Regions from separate parts of the Janthinobacterium sp. GW822-FHT07A03 genome, predicted to be linked through region 2. Evidence: predicted binding sites of a transcription regulator. Region 2 holds the regulator's gene; the other holds the start of a gene.
The links. Region 2 encodes FliA, which starts transcription of late flagellar genes. Its sites were predicted from a motif close to CTAAAGTTTNNNNNNNNNNNGCCGNTA; they were not measured.

Region 1 (7,650 bases), on a different contig from region 2:
CGTACGCAACCTGAAGGTCTCGCCCGACGGCGAACGCGTCACCTTCCTGCGCGGCCGCGCCGACAACCAGTTCCAGCTCGACCTGTGGGAATTCAAGCTGAAGGACAAGAGCACGCACCGCCTGGTCGACTCCAAGGCACTGGTGCCGAATGAAACGATTTCGCCCGAAGAGCAGGCGCGCCGCGAACGCGAGCGCACGGCCAGCCTGAACGGCATTCTCAGCTACAGCTGGTCGCCGGACGGCAAGCAGCTGCTGGTGCCGCTGGCCGGCAATCTGTACCTGGTCGACGCGGCCCACCCGGACAAGGCGCGCCTGGTCGCCAAGGGCAATGTGCTCGATCCGAAAATCTCGCCAAAGGGCCGCTACGTGTCGTTTGTGCGCGATCAAAACATCTATGTGATCGATCTCAAGACGGACAAGGAACGCCAGCTCACCACCGATGGCAAGGGCACGATCCGCAACGGCGAAGCCGAATTCGTGGCGCAGGAAGAAATGGGCCAGCGCACCGGCTACTACTGGGCGCCCGACGATTCCGCCATCGCCTACAAACGCTATGACGAAGCACCCGTGCCCGTGGCGCGCCGCTTTGAAATCTTCGCCGACCGCACCGACGTCGTGGAACAGCGCTACCCTGCCGCGGGCGACCCGAACGTGCTGGTGCAGCTGCTGATCGTCTCGCCGGAAACGGGCGCGCAGCGCCAGGTGGACCTGGGCACGAACCCGGACATCTACCTGGTGCGCGCCGACTGGAGCGCGGACAGCAAATCGCTGGTCTACCAGCGCCAGTCGCGCGACCAGAAGACGCTGGACCTGGTCGCCGTCGACGCCGGTTCTTTGGCGCAGCGCACCCTGCTGACGGAAACATCGACAACCTGGGTCAGCATCCATGACGACCTGCGCTTCCTGTCGAACGGCACCTTCCTGTGGTCGTCCGAGCGCACGGGCCGCAACCATCTGTACCTGTACGACATGAGCGGCAAGCTGCTGCACCCGGTCACTTCCGGCGCATGGGGCATCGACAGCGTGCTGGCCGTGAACCAGAAGACGGGTAAAGTGTTCGTGTCGTCGAACCGCGACGCCGTGATCGACAAGCAGACCTACGCCCTGGCGCTGGACGGCAGCACGGCCGACAAGCCGCAGCGCGTCACCAAGGCCGATGGCTGGCACGACACGACGTTCTCGCGCAATGGCGAAGTCTTCGTCGACACGTATTCCGACCCGGCCACGCCGCCGCAAGTGAGCATCCGCCGCCCGGACGGCGCCATGGTGGGCTGGCTGGAAGAAAATGCGCTCAACGCCAGCCACCCGTACTTCAAGTACAAGGCCGACCACCTGCCGACGCAGTACGGCACCCTGAAGGCCAACGATGGCCAGACCCTGCACTATTCGATCGTCAAGCCGTCGAACTTCGACGCGGGCAAGCGCTATCCCGTCTACCTGTCGACGTACGGCGGCCCGCACTCGCAGCACGTGGCCCGCCGCTGGGGCAACAACTTCGACCAGTACATGGCGCAGCAGGGTTTTGTCGTCTTCCGCCTCGATAACCGGGGCTCGTCGCGCCGCGAGCGCGCCTTCACGGACGCCATCTATCACAACCTGGGCGCGGCCGAAGTGGCGGACCAGCTGGTGGGCATCGACTGGCTGGGCAAGCAAAGCTTCGTCGATCCTAAACGCATCGGCGTGTTCGGCTGGAGCTACGGCGGCTTCATGACCCTGCGTTTGCTGTCGGCAGCGTCCGACAAGATCGCCATGGGCGTGTCGGTTGCGCCCGTCACCGACTGGTCGCTGTACGACACCCATTACACGGAGCAATTCCTCGGCATGCCGAAGGAAAACGTGGATGGCTACAAGGCCAGCACCGTGTTCGCCCACCTCGACGGCCTGAAGTCGCCGCTGCTGCTGGTGCACGGCATGGCCGACGACAACGTCTTGTTCAGCAACAGCACGCGCCTGATCGACGCGCTGGTCAACCGCGGCGTGCAGTTCGACCTGATGACGTATCCGGGCGCCAAGCACGGCATCTCGTCGCGCGCGGGCCAGCGCCACGTGTACAAGAAAATCGAGCTGTTCTTCAAGCAGAACCTGATGAAGCCGGCACAGTAAGCTTGCGCTGCATCAAATAAAAAACCGCCGCCTGTCTTGCGACAGGCGGCGGTTTTTTTATACTGGAGCAGAAATTATGGCTTGCGCGTGACAGTTTCCACCGCCTCTTTCACATCGCCAACTTTCTTCTGCACTTTGCCTTCGACCTGGTTTGCCAGGCCCTTGGCTTGCTGTTCTTCGCTGCCGACGACTTTGCCAGCGGCTTCCTGGATTTTACCGCCGACTTCCTTCAGTTTACCTTCGACTTGATCTTTGTTCATGATGGATCCTCACTGTAGTTGGTACATCTGTTGTCCAGCCCGACAAGGGCCGGTACTGCGGCTCACACGCTGCTTGTTGCGTGTCGATGTGTCCATAGTACGCAGTGGGGATCAAAGGCTCTGTACGGTTCCTAACACAGTGCCAACATCGTCGATCAGGCCGTCAAATCCTTGCGCCAGACGGTGGCCAGCCACGGCTGCTGTTCGCGCGGCAAGCCCGGCGGACGGTAGTACTGTTCGACCAGGCTGAAACCGGCCGCCTGCACGTACGCGGCCCAGCTCGCTTCGTCATGGTAGCTGCCGTAGCGCGCGCCATTCCAGCCTTCCTGGTTCTGCCCGCGCGGGTTCGAGCTGAACAGCACGCCGCCCGGTTTCAGGCACGCGTACAAAGCCCGCAGCACACCGGGCAAGGCGGCGCTGGGCACGTGGAACAGCACGGCATTCGCGAACACGCCGTCGAAATGCGCAGCCGGCAAGTCGAGGTCGACGAAATCCTGCTGCCATACGGTGCAGCCGCTGTAGGCGCGCGCCATCTCGACGAAACGGGGGCAGCCATCGACGCCCGTCGCGTGGTGGCCCAGGGCCGTGAACGCCTTCAGGTCGCGGCCGGGGCCGCAGCCCAGGTCGAGGATGGCCAGCGGCGCCGGCTGGCCGATGGCGTTCAGCAGCGCAGCGATGTTCTGGCTGACGTCGTGGTCGCGCGTGCCTTCGAAAAACTGCTCGGCACTGGCGTCGTAATGGGCCAGGGTACGCCCGGTGATGGCGTGGATGGGATCTTGCGGCGGGGTCGGCTTCATGGCGCTCCAATCTGTAATCACGCCATTTTACGGTGCCGGCGCGCTGCGCGTCCGGCACCGTCAATGACTACCAGACGCGCACGCGCTGTTCCGGCGCCAGGTACAGCTGCTGCCCCGGCTGGACGTCGAAGGCCGGATACCAGGCGTCGAGGTTGCGCACGGTGGCGGCGCGGTATTGCGCGGGCGCATGGCCATCCGTGAGGATTTGCTGGCGCGCCGCCGCTTCGCGCGCCTTGCTGCGCCAGCTGACGCCGTAGCCGGTGAAGAAATCGCGGTCCGCGTCCGCCTGCGCCGGCTTGCCCTGTTGCGATAGCGCAAACGCGTCATGCGCGGCCGCCACGCCGGCCAGGTCGGCCAGGTTTTCGCTCAGGGTCAGCTGGCCATTCACGACCAGGTCCGGGAACGGTTTGTAGGCCGCGAACTGCGCCACCAATTGCTTGGATGCCGACTGGAAATGCGCCAGGTCGGCCGGCGTCCACCAGTCGCGCAGCTTGCCCTGGGCGTCGAACTGCGCGCCCTGGTCGTCAAAACTGTGGCTGATCTCGTGGCCGATGGTGGCGCCGATGCCGCCATAGTTGGCCGCATCGGATGCTTGCGGGTCGAAGAATGGCGGCTGCAGGATGGCGGCGGGAAAGTTCAGTGCATTTTGCAGCGGCAAATTGACGGCGTTGACCAGTTGCGCCGGCATGGCCCAGGCCTTGCGGTCGGGCGACTGGCCCAGCTTGGCCAGCTCATGCCGGTAATGAAACTGTTCCGCCCGCTGCACATTGCCCAGTGCATCGCCGCGCACCACGCGCAAGCCCGCATAGTTTTCCCAGCGCTCGGGGTAGCCCACGCCCACGTACAGGGTCTTGAGCTTTTCCTGCGCCTGCGCCTTGGTGGCCGGCGCCATCCAGTCCAGCTTGTCGATGCGGCGCGAGAAGGCGGCGACGATATTCGTCACCATGTCTTGCACGCGGGCTTTCGATTCCGGCGGGAAATAGCGTTCCACGTACAGCTTGCCGACGGCGTCGCTGAGGGCCGCATTCGTCGCGGCCAGCGCCCGCTTGCTGCGCAGCGACTGCTGCGGCGTGCCGCTCAGGACGCTGCCATAGAAGGCGAAGCGCTGGTCGGCGGCCGCCTTCGGCAAGATGGTGCTGAAATGGTTGATCGCGTGGAAGGCAAGGAAATCCTTCCAAGTGGCCAGCGGCACGCTCGCCACCAGCGCGGCGCTGCCCGTCATGGCCGTCGGATGCCAGACGATGAAATCCGTCTGCTGGCCCAGCCCTGCCGCCTGGAAGAAGGCTTTCCAGTCGAGTCCCGGCGCCTTGCTGGCGAAGTCGGCGGCGCGCCAGGCGTTGTTGCCCTTGGCAACATCGGCCGAATCCTCGCGGCTGGCGTGACTCGCGGCAATTTGTTGCTCCAGCGCAAACACGCGCGCGGCGCGGGCCGGCGCATCGCGGTAGCCGGCCTGCTTGAGCATGGCTGCGATATGCGCCTGGTAGCCCGCGCGCAAGCCCTGCATGCGCGCGCTGTCGCTCTGGTAGAACGCGCGGTCGGGCAAGCCCAGTCCGCCCTGCAGCAGATAGGCCACATTGCGCGTGGTGTCGTTCAAGTCTTGCGCCACCCACAGGCCGAACAGGTTCTCCGTATAAAAATTGGTGGAGTTGAGCGGATCGACGTCGGCGCGCAAGCTCTCGCCCAGCGCGCGGGCCAGCCCTGCCTGGTCGCGTATGCCATTGATCTTTGTCAATAGGGGCTTGATCGGCGCCCAGCCTTTCGCTTCGATAGCCGCTTCATCCATCCAGGACCGGTAAAAATCGCTGACCTGGCGCGCGCCCGCATCCGCCTGTGGCGCCGCCGCCAGGCCTTCGACGAGGCCAATGATGCGCTCGTTGGTGGCGTTGGCTAGGATGGCGAACGAGCCCCAGCTGCTGCGGTCGGCAGGAATCTCCGTGCTGCGCAGCCAGTCGCCATTCACGTAATCGTAGAAATCGTCGCCGGGCAAGGCCTTCGCGGCAGCGGGAACGCCGGCGCTGGCGGCCGCTTGCTGGCCATGCGCCTGGACAGGCAAACCGGTCAGCGAGACGCCGGCCAGGGCGAGGATAATGGCAGCCTGGACTGGCGTCCGGGACCAGGAAAAACGCAAACCGTGCATGGCGATCCTTTCGATGTAATAGCCAAAATCATACCCTGAAAACCCTGCCTTTTTGGGCAAAAAACCGTCCCGGAACTTTTTTGCATGCGGACAAAAAAATCAGCATATAGTTGCACGACTGCACGCCGTACCGCGCGAACGCCAAGGAGATTGCCATGCAACTGGAAGCGCTGTTCCAGCATCCCCACGCCCTGCCTGCCGCCCCGAAGATCGTCGATGAACTGGTGCGCAGTTTCGACAACCCCGCCATCGCCACCGAAGACATCGCGCGCCAACTGGGAGCGGACCCGGCCTTGAGCGCCAAGCTGCTGCGGCTGGCCAACTCGGCCTATTACCACGTCTCGCGCAGCATCGGCACGGTGGAAGACGCCGTGCTGATGCTCGGTTTTGTTACCGTGCGCACCCTCGTCATCAGTTCCGGCCTGGTCAGCGGTTTCAAGGCCGTGCCGGGACTGAATTTGCCGCAGTTCTGGCGCTACAGCCTGCACAGCGCCGTATCCGCCCGCTGGATCGCCAGGCAGACGGGCGACAACCAGGACCTGGCCTTCACCATCGGCATGATGCATGCGATCGGACAACTGGTGATCCATGCCGCCATGCCCGAGCAAGCCATGCAGCTCGACAAGATTGCCCCGCCGCTCGACGCGCGCCGGCTCGATGCGGAACGGGTATCGCTGGGCTACGATTTTGCGCAGGTGGGCGCCGAACTGGCGCGCCGCTGGAAGTTTCCGCCCGCCTTTGCCGAGGCCATCGCCGCCTTTCCCGATCCGCTGGCCAAGGCGCCGTTGAACCGCCTGGCCGCCATCATCCACCTGGCCGCCTGGCGCGCGCGCATCGAGGAAAATGCCTTGAGCAATGAAGAAATCATCGCCTGCTACCCCAACGAGGTGGCCGAAGCGCTCGGTTTGCCGCCGTCCGTGCTGGTCGACAGGATGCCGCCGCCGGCCGAACTGAGTGCCGGACTGGAAGAACTCGTCAAATAAATCCGCCGCTGCCGGCAGCGCCACCCCGGCATCCATGGGGGGTTTGCGGACGATTCCGGCGGCCAGCCAGCAAACGTCCCAATTATTTTCACTTTTTTTTCAAAAACACCCTCAAGTTCCCGTTGGAGCCGCCGTTAATCTAGACAAGCGGTAATCCATTCACTAGTTACGGGTGTGCTCATGACCTCCAACGACGTTCTTTCGATGTATGAAAATATTGCAGGAATGACCAATAAAATGGTCGTGGCCGCACGTTCGAGCGACTGGGACAACTTGGACACCCTGGAAAACCAGTGCGCCAGCGCCGCCAGCGCAACCATGGCGGGCAAGGTGCCTGCCCTGGCCGGCGCCTCGCGCCTGCGCAAGATCGACTTGCTCAAGCAAATCCTGGCCAATGACCGCGAAATCCGCGCCATCACGGAACCGTGGATGACGCAGCTGTCGAACGCCATGCCAGGTTCGCGCGCCCGCATGTAAGAAGCTAGCCGCGCCAGAAACGACAAAAGCACCCGCGGGTGCTTTTTTTACGTCTGCCGCCTTGCCGGGAGCGCGGCGTCTGCGGCGCGCGAAAAACAAGGAGGGGAATGTGGAAGGCGAGCCCCAGGTATCTCCTGGCGTCGCCTCGCTGCCGGTTGCATCCGGCGTTCGCGAGCACATCGTCGGCATCGCAAACCGCTTCCAGACCCAGGCGTTTATGCAACGCTACACCTGGTTTGCCGCGCCACACTATCGTTGGTGACTGCGCCAGGCTGGGGCTGTTTTGTCGTAGAGCAAGTCCACTGAATTAATCATATCACCATCTTTAAAAAATAGGCAACGTGATTGGCAAGCGTTTCCATGTATTTTTTCAATATCTTTTTTTATATCAAATTGTAGAGCGGCCTTGCAACAGCATTAACGCGAGAACGGCTCTGCTTCCGGCGCGGCCGCTTCCTCCTCCACCGCTTCCGTCAACACGGGCACATCCTTCTTCCTGCGGCCGAACGGCTTGCGCAGCAGAACCCAGTATTTCGACGGCGCACCCGGCCCCGCCGCTTGCCTGCGCTTGCGCACGATGTACACGATGAGCGCCGTCAGCAGCAGGAAGAGCAAAGTGCCGATACCGAGCCACAACAAGCCGTTGCTGGCCGATTTCTTTTCCTTCTCGGCGGCAGGCGCCGCGTGCAGGGGCTTGGGTTTGCCATGGGGCGCTTCCGCCACGGCTGGCGCGGCGACGGGCGGCACGGCGGCCGCGGCCGCAGGCAGGGCCAGCGCCTGTTGCAAGACGCCGATCTTGCCTTCCAGCTCACCGAGCTTTTCATTCAGGGCCGTATTTTTCTCGTCCAGCGCCAGGCACGCTGCCGCCTGCCCCGTATCCGCCTGAGGCGTA
Region 2 (7,650 bases):
GCATCATGACCAAGCTCGATGAAGCGGCGTCGATCGGCAACGTGCTCGACGTGGTGATCCGCCAGAAACTGAACCTGTTTTATGTGTCGAACGGCCAGCGCGTGCCGGAAGACCTGTACCTGGCCGACCGCGGCTACCTGATCGACCGCGCCTTCAAGCTCAAGCGCGATGCGGCGGCGACGCAGTTTTCCGATGCCGAACTGCCGCTGCTGATGGCGCAGGCGGCCGCCCGCAACAATGAAGCGCGCGGGGTGCACCTTGGCTAATTTCGATTTCGACCAGGCCGAAGGCTTGCGCCGCATGCTGGCCGGCCCGCAGCCGCGCGTCATGACGTTCCTCTCGGCCACGCCGCAGGACGACAAGGGCGCCATGCTGGTCAACCTGGGCGCTTCGCTCGTCTACGGCGGCAATGACGTGCTGCTGCTCGACGCCAGCGGCGGCAGCGACGGCGTGGCGGCGCGGCTGGGACTGGCGCACGGCGCCAGCCTGCGCGACGTGGCGCGCCAGCAGTGCGGCCTGAACCAGGTCATCCACCAGGTGCCGCAAGGCTTCGGCGTGGCCAGCCTGGGCGCGCGCAACCACCTGATGGACAGCATGGACTATGCGGGCGAAGATGAACTGCGCCGCCTGGGCAAGACCTTCGAGGTGCTGGCGCGCCAGAGCGGCATCGTGCTGGTCGACGGCGTCGTGGCCGACGAGGGCGCCTGCTTCCCCGTGCCCTTGATGGCCTCGTCGGATATCGTCGTGCAAGTGTCGACCAGCGCCACCTCGATCAAGGCGGCGTACTGCCTGATCAAGCGCCTGAGCCAGGAACTGGGACGCCGTCCGTTCGGCATTCTCGTCACCGGCGCTTCCGAATCCGAGGCAAAAGTGGTATACGATAATATGGCGCAGGCGGCGAGCCGCTACCTGGCCGTGAAGCTGACCTCGATGGGTTCGGTGCCTGCCGATGAGTATCTGCACCGCGCGGCGCGCCTGGGCCGCAGCGTGGTCGATGCGTTTCCGCTGGCGGGCGCCTCGGTGGCGTTTCGCGGACTGGCCGAGCGGCTGGCCCGTTCGGCGGCGCCGGTGCTGGGCGGCACCTTGTACCAGACGGGGAGCCCGCACCAGTTCAGCGCCTGATACCAACCGTAGCACCAGATAAGACGAGAAAACAATAAGCAGCCTATGTACACGGTCAAAGGGAAATCGAACAAGGACTATTTGCTGACGGAGCACATTCCGCTGGTGAAGCGTCTGGCGCACCATATGAAGGCGAAATTGCCGCCTTCGGTCGAGGTCGATGACCTGATCCAGGCCGGCATGATCGGCCTGCTCGATGCCATTACCCGCTATGAAGAGACGCATGGCGCGCAGTTCGAGACGTATGCCGTGCTGCGCATCCGCGGCGCCATGCTCGACGAATTGCGCACCAGCGACTGGCTGCCGCGCAGCATGCGCCAGAACATGCGCAAGATCGAGGAAGCGATGAGCACCTTGCAGCAGCGCCTTGGCCACCCGCCGACGGAGTCGGAAGTGGCGAAACTGCTGAAAATGTCGCTGGCCGACTACCAGGAAATGCTGGGCGACGGCGGCGGCCACCAGCTGGTGTACTACGAAGACTTTCATGACCCGGACGGCAATGACAGCTTCCTCGACCGCCACTGCGTGGACGAGGACAGCGACCCCTTGCGTTCCCTGCTCGATACCGATTTCCGGCAATCCGTGATCGATGCCATCGACGCGCTGCCGCCACGCGAGAAAATACTCATGGGCCTGTATTACGAAGAAGAGCTGAACCTGAAGGAGATCGGCGCGGTGATGGGCGTATCCGAATCGCGCGTCTCGCAGCTGCATACCCAGGCCGTCGCGCGCCTGCGCGCAACCTTGAGGGAGCAGGCGTGGACTGGTCCAGCGTAATCGGGCTGCTCCTGGCGCTGGCGGGCCTGCTGGTCGGCCAGGCACTGGAAGGCGGCAAGATGGCCTCCCTGCTGCAGCCGGCCGCCTTTGCCATCGTCATCGTCGGCACCTTCGGCGCCGTGCTGCTGCAGACGCGGCTGCGCACTTTTGTCCGCGGCCTGGAAATGCTGCGCTGGGTCTTCCTGCCGCCGTCCGACACGCGCGCCGCGCTGGCGCGCGACATCGGGCAATGGAGCCTGACGGCCCGCCGCGACGGCCCGCTGGCGCTCGAACGCCTGATGGAAAACACGGCCGACCGCTTCAACGCCAAGGGTTTGCGCATGATCGTCGACGGCATCGCGCCCGACAAGCTGCGCCAGCTGCTCGACGTGGAAATCTCCGCCTATGAAATGGCCGAGCGCCAGGCCGTCAAGGTGTGGGAATCGGCGGCCGGCTATTCGCCCACCATCGGCATCCTGGGGGCCGTGCTCGGTTTGATCCACGTCATGGAAAATCTCACCGACCCGAGCAAACTGGGCAGCGGCATCGCCGTCGCCTTCGTCTCGACGATTTATGGCGTGGGCCTGGCCAATCTGCTGTTCCTGCCGGTGGCCAATAAACTCAAGGCCATCGTCTCGCGCCGCGTGGTGCAGTATGAAATCACGGCCGCCGTGCTGTACGACATCGCCACGGGCGACCATACGCGCATCATCGAAGAGCGCGTCTCCAGCCTGCTGCACGAGCACTGAGCGAGCACTGACCATGATGCGGCGCGCGCGCAGGAAGTATGACGAGGAACCGGACAACCAGGACCGCTGGCTGATCTCGTACGCCGACTTCATCACCCTGCTGTTCGCGTTTTTCGTCGTCATGTATGCGATTTCGCAAGTCAACGAGGGCAAATACCGCGTCTTCCAGAACGCCATCGGCCAGGCCTTCAGCCTGGAAAAGGGCGCGCCGCCCATCATCATGGAAGCGCCGCAAGCCATTCCGCTGCCGAACCCCGCCCTGAAACGCCGCACGGAAGCCATCCGCCGCGAGCGCGAACACATGACGCGCCTGGCGCAGGACCTGACGTCCACGCTGGCGCCGCTGGCCAAGGAAGGCAAGGTGCGCGTGACGCAGACGAGCCGCGGCGTCAGCGTGGAAATCAATGCCAGCGTGCTGTTCGACCCGGGCGCGGCGCGCCTGACGGCGGAATCGGACCAGGCCCTGCGCGCCGTCGCCGTGCTGCTCAAGGATGACACGCACGACGTGCAGGTGGAAGGGCATACGGACGTCCAGCCGATCAGCAATTCCAATTTTGCCTCGAACTGGGAACTGTCGGCCGCCCGTGCCAGCGCCGTGGTGCGCCTGTTCATCGCCAGCGGCGTGCAGGCGTCGCGCCTGACGGCCGTGGGCCACGCCGACAACATCCCCGTGGCGCCCAACGCCACGCCGGAAGGACGCGCGCGCAACCGCCGGGTTGCCGTGACGATCTTGTCCGGTATCCCCGAGACGGTGACGGAAGTGCCGACGCCGCCGCCGGCCAGCTAGGACGGGTTTTTCGGGCCGGCAGGGCGTGGGGCATGTCATTTGCTGGTCATACTGGAATGCTAGGCTGTCGCCCTTCTTTTCAGCTTCCAGGTCCATCCCATGTCTTACTCCAGAACATTGCTTGCTTCGGCCATCGCCATCCTGTTGAGTGTTGCCGCCTGCGGCGGCGACAGCAACCCGGCCGGCAGCGTGCCGCCGCTACCGGCCGGCCGCTGGATCGCCGGCGACCTGCACACCCATACCACCCAATCGGCCGACGCCGATGTCAGCCAGACCTTGGACAAGGTGCTGGCCAAGGCCTTTACCACGTATGGCCTCGACTGGATGGCGCTGTCGAACCATTTGCGCGTCTCCACGCGCGACGCGCTGGGCGCGCCGCTGGCGGCGCCGATTCCCATGTCCATCGGCGCCGGGCGTTATGAAATTCCGCGCGTGCAGGCCTTGCAGGCGGGCGGCAGCTACGCCGACAAGCTGATTTTCTCCGGCTTCGAGTGGGACATGCCGACCCACGACCACATCGGCATCGGCCTGTTCGAAGGGGTGGACAAACTGGCTGCCAGCACCCGGGGCATGAAGGAATTCGAATACCTGTTCACCACGCGCGACGCGGCCATGTTCGATGCTGCCGATGTTGCCGCATGGAAAGCCAAATACGGCGATACCCGCTACAACAAGACGGCTGCCGATGCGCTGCAAGCGATCAACTGGCTCAAGCAGAACTATCCGGAGACCAGCTACGCCGTCATCAACCATCCGTCGCGCAACAAGGGCAGCTACAGCATCGCCGACTTGCGCGCCTTCAACGATGCCGCGCCGAACATCATGTTCGCCATCGAAGGCATGGTCGGCAACCAGATGGAACCGGACCGGGGTGGCTACACGGCCGCCTACACGGACGAGAATGCGCTGCTGCGCGTGTATGGGGGCGTCGATTACGTGGTGGCCAAGCTGGGCGGGCCATGGGATGCGCTGCTGGGCGAGGGGCGCCGCATCTGGAACCTGACCGATTCGGATACCCACTTCAAGATCGTCGGCGGTAACAGCAGCGGCTATTTTCCCGGCGAGTATGCGAAGAATTATGTGTTCAACGGCGCGCAGGGCGCCCCGCTGGCGAAGGACTTGCTGGCCGGATTGCGTTCGGGCAAGATGTTCTCGACTTACGGCGACCTGATCAATGCGCTCGATTTCAACCTCGCCAGCAAGGACGACCGCAAGGAGATGGGCGGCGAGCTGAAGGTGGGCAGCGGCGAGAAAGTCACGATCACCATCCGCTTCAGGAGCCCGTCCAAAAACAACTACGAAAAGCCCGTCGACAGCGGCGTGGCTGCCGGCGTCAGGCCCGTGGTCGACCATGTCGACCTGATCGTCGGCGATGTGGGCGCGAAGGCGGTGGCGGGCACGCCGGCCTACAATGTTGCCGGCAATGCCAGCACGCGCGTGCTCAAGCGCTTCACCAGCGCGGACTGGAAAGTCGGGGCCGACGGCTACGCCAGCGTAAGCTACGAAACGACGGCAACGAAGAACCAGTATTTCCGTCTGCGCGGCACCAATCTGGGTACGGATGTCGCGGGCCTGACGCAGGGCGGCGAGCCGCTGGCCGACCAGCGCACGGGCACGACGGACAGCACCCAGCGTTTTAACGACATCAACGACCGCAATTACCGCAGCCTGTGGTTCTATTCGAATCCCGTGTTCGTCACCTTGCGTTGATAGTGCAGGCGGCCGCGCGTTGCCGGATGGGGCGGGTGGGAGCCTGATTCTGTTCCCGCTTGGTACAATCGCGGCCTTCTATCTTTTATTTCTTCATCATGAAAAGCAGCTCCCAGGGCGGTCTCGTCTACTCTACCGAAACGGGCCGCATGTGTCCCGCATGCCGCCAGCCGCTGGCGCAATGCGCCTGCAAGGCGCAAGCCAGGACGGCGCCCGTGGGCGACGGCGTGGTGCGCGTGTCGCGCCAGACCAAGGGCCGCGGCGGCAAGAGCGTCACCGTGGTCAAGGGCTTGCCGCTGGACGCCATCGCCCTGGCCCTGCTGGGCAAGCAGCTGCGCACGCAGTGCGGCTCGGGCGGCACGGTCAAGGATGGCGTGATCGAAGTGCAGGGCGACCATGTGGAGACCATCCTGGCTGCGCTGGTGAAGCTGGGCCACCAGCCGAAAAAGGCCGGCGGCTGATTGCCTGCGCCGCGTGCGGCACTGTGCCGTGCGCCTGTGGTAACGTGCATTTCCTCTTATGTGCCACCTCCTATGAACAGCAAACTGACCGGTATCGCCATCGCCGCTGCCATCGCGGCACTGCTGGCGCTGGCGTACTGGCCCGCGCCCGACGGGGGCACGCCGGACACTGCCGCCACCGCTGCCGCCGGCGCGCCGCCGGGACGCAGCCTGGCATCGTATCTGACTATCGATGCCGCCCCGGCCGCCGGTGCCGCGCCCGTTCCCGTGACGCTCGCGCAGCAGCTTGCGCGCCTGGGTGCCAGCGGCAAGCCGGAAGACGCGTATGCGGCCTACAATCTGCTCGATGACTGTATTTCTTTTGAGAAAGAAGGCCGATTGCCGGGGCTGGAATTCGAGCTGGGACGCGAGATGACGGCGGAAGAAAAAGCCGCCCAGCAGCAGCTGTGCGCGGGCCTGACGCAGCGCCAGCGCGAGGACCGCCTGGGCTATCTGGCCACGGCCGCGAAGGCGGGTGTGCCGGGCGCGGCCACCCTGTTCCTGTCGGAAGGCCCGTTCGGCGACCGCAGCGCGCTGCGCAACCGTCCCGACGACCCGCTGGTGCAGGCGTGGAAGCGGCAAGCCATCGCCCAGCTGACGGCACAGGCGGACGAGGCGGAGCTGACCAGCGTGTCGACCCTGATGATGGCGTATTTGCGCGATGGCGAGGTGGTGCAGAAAGATGCGCCGCAGGCGTATGGCTACCTGCTGGCCCTGCGCCTCGTGTACGACGACATCCTCGCCCCCGGCGTTACCAATCCCTACCAGGATGACTATTGGCACTGGCTGCAGAACGAACTGACGCCGGAGCAGCAAGCTGCCGCCAGCGCCAAGGCGCACGCCATCGCGGCGAAGTTTCGCCAGCATACGGGCCGCCCCGCGCACGGCTGAGCGGCGACCATGCGCTGCACGCGCGGCACTTCAACTCCTGCGCGGCGTGTCAGGGCCTGTCAGGCCAGCGTCTTGCGGCGCCGTATGCCATACCCCACCAGCCCCAGCCCCGCCAGCAGCATCGCATAGCTTGCCGGTTCGGGCACGGCCGTGGTGATGGAAATGTCCAGCACGGAATCACGCACGCCGACGCCCGTCGCCACCATGGTATACGTGCCTGCTCCCAGCAGTCCGCTGAAGGTGGAATGGGCGAAGCCGCCCAGCACGCCGGCGAACGTATCCGATTGCACCAGGTTGTTGCTCGCGTCGAACAGGTCGATGTTGACCCCGGTCAGGCGGGGGCCGAAGTCGTTGGCGCCGGTGACCAGCCAGGCGGCGTTGCCCGTGAACGATTGCACGCCGCTGCCGACCGTAAACGTGGTCGTTTGCAGCAGCGAACCGCGCTCCGTCGTGAAAGTGTCGATGAACAGCGTGTCTTGCGCCAGCAGCGGCGCAGCCACCACGGCAGTCGAGACGAGATGGTTATAAAACACGGCTTGGGTATCGGCCTGCGCGCCCGGCGCCAGCAGGGCGCTGCCGAGCAGCAGCGCCGCGCCAGCCTTGGATATTGAGATAGCGTTCATATCGTGCTCCAGATGGTCTTGCGATTGAATGGCGTGCGTCATGGCGCAGCGCGAATGCGCAGGCTGACGCGTCAGAATGGATTAGCTATGCCAGCGGGAAAGGCTATTCTTGTCAGCGGGGAAAGTCCCGCCTGTTGTGGTGTGGCGTGCGCTAAGGATTAGCATATACACACCATTCGTCTCGCGTTTGAGCGCGCTCAAACGTACAGGCTTGAGCGGGGAGCAAGTGTCTTTTCACCCGGCCACGGCGCATGCCTGCAGCAGCAATGGCTTATTGCTGTGCTTGTCGCCGCTGTTTCCTGGCTTGAAGTAGTGGGCGTGGAGTAAAAACTTAGCCGATGACGACGCGCCGGCTGGCCGTGTTCGTCGTCGGTTGGCCGCTGGGGCCGTAGAAATTGCCGCTTTGGGCCGGGGGGCGCATGGCGTTCAGGGCGCCTTGCGTATGTACCATGTGCTTGTTGACCAGCAGGCTGTTCAGGCGGTTCTGTTCCTTCGCTTCGCGCGTCGTCTCG

Region 1: the regulator FliA is predicted to act here: its motif matches at 6,392-6,418, upstream of AC1RJW_RS13445 (flagellar protein FliT).

The regions. Positions count from the first base shown of each region.
Region 1 covers NZ_JBXAKW010000004.1:243,907-251,556, forward strand. Annotated here, with positions in the region: gene AC1RJW_RS13420 (S9 family peptidase) at 1-2,104, shown strand, start outside; gene AC1RJW_RS13425 (CsbD family protein) at 2,179-2,364, opposite strand; gene AC1RJW_RS13430 (class I SAM-dependent methyltransferase) at 2,520-3,161, opposite strand; gene AC1RJW_RS13435 (M13 family metallopeptidase) at 3,229-5,298, opposite strand; gene AC1RJW_RS13440 (HDOD domain-containing protein) at 5,454-6,281, shown strand; gene AC1RJW_RS13445 (flagellar protein FliT) at 6,486-6,758, shown strand; gene AC1RJW_RS13450 (hypothetical protein) at 6,868-7,020, shown strand; gene AC1RJW_RS13455 (type IV pilus assembly protein FimV) at 7,176-7,650, opposite strand, start outside.
Region 2 covers NZ_JBXAKW010000001.1:62,468-70,117, forward strand. Annotated here, with positions in the region: gene flhF (flagellar biosynthesis GTPase FlhF) at 1-266, shown strand, start outside; gene AC1RJW_RS00275 (MinD/ParA family ATP-binding protein) at 259-1,122, shown strand; gene AC1RJW_RS00280 (RNA polymerase sigma factor FliA) at 1,168-1,899, shown strand; gene AC1RJW_RS00285 (flagellar motor protein) at 1,881-2,627, shown strand; gene motD (flagellar motor protein MotD) at 2,644-3,414, shown strand; gene AC1RJW_RS00295 (CehA/McbA family metallohydrolase domain-containing protein) at 3,514-5,124, shown strand; gene AC1RJW_RS00300 (translation initiation factor Sui1) at 5,223-5,585, shown strand; gene AC1RJW_RS00305 (hypothetical protein) at 5,658-6,515, shown strand; gene AC1RJW_RS00310 (PEPxxWA-CTERM sorting domain-containing protein) at 6,575-7,138, opposite strand; gene AC1RJW_RS00315 (flagella synthesis protein FlgN) at 7,470-7,650, opposite strand, start outside.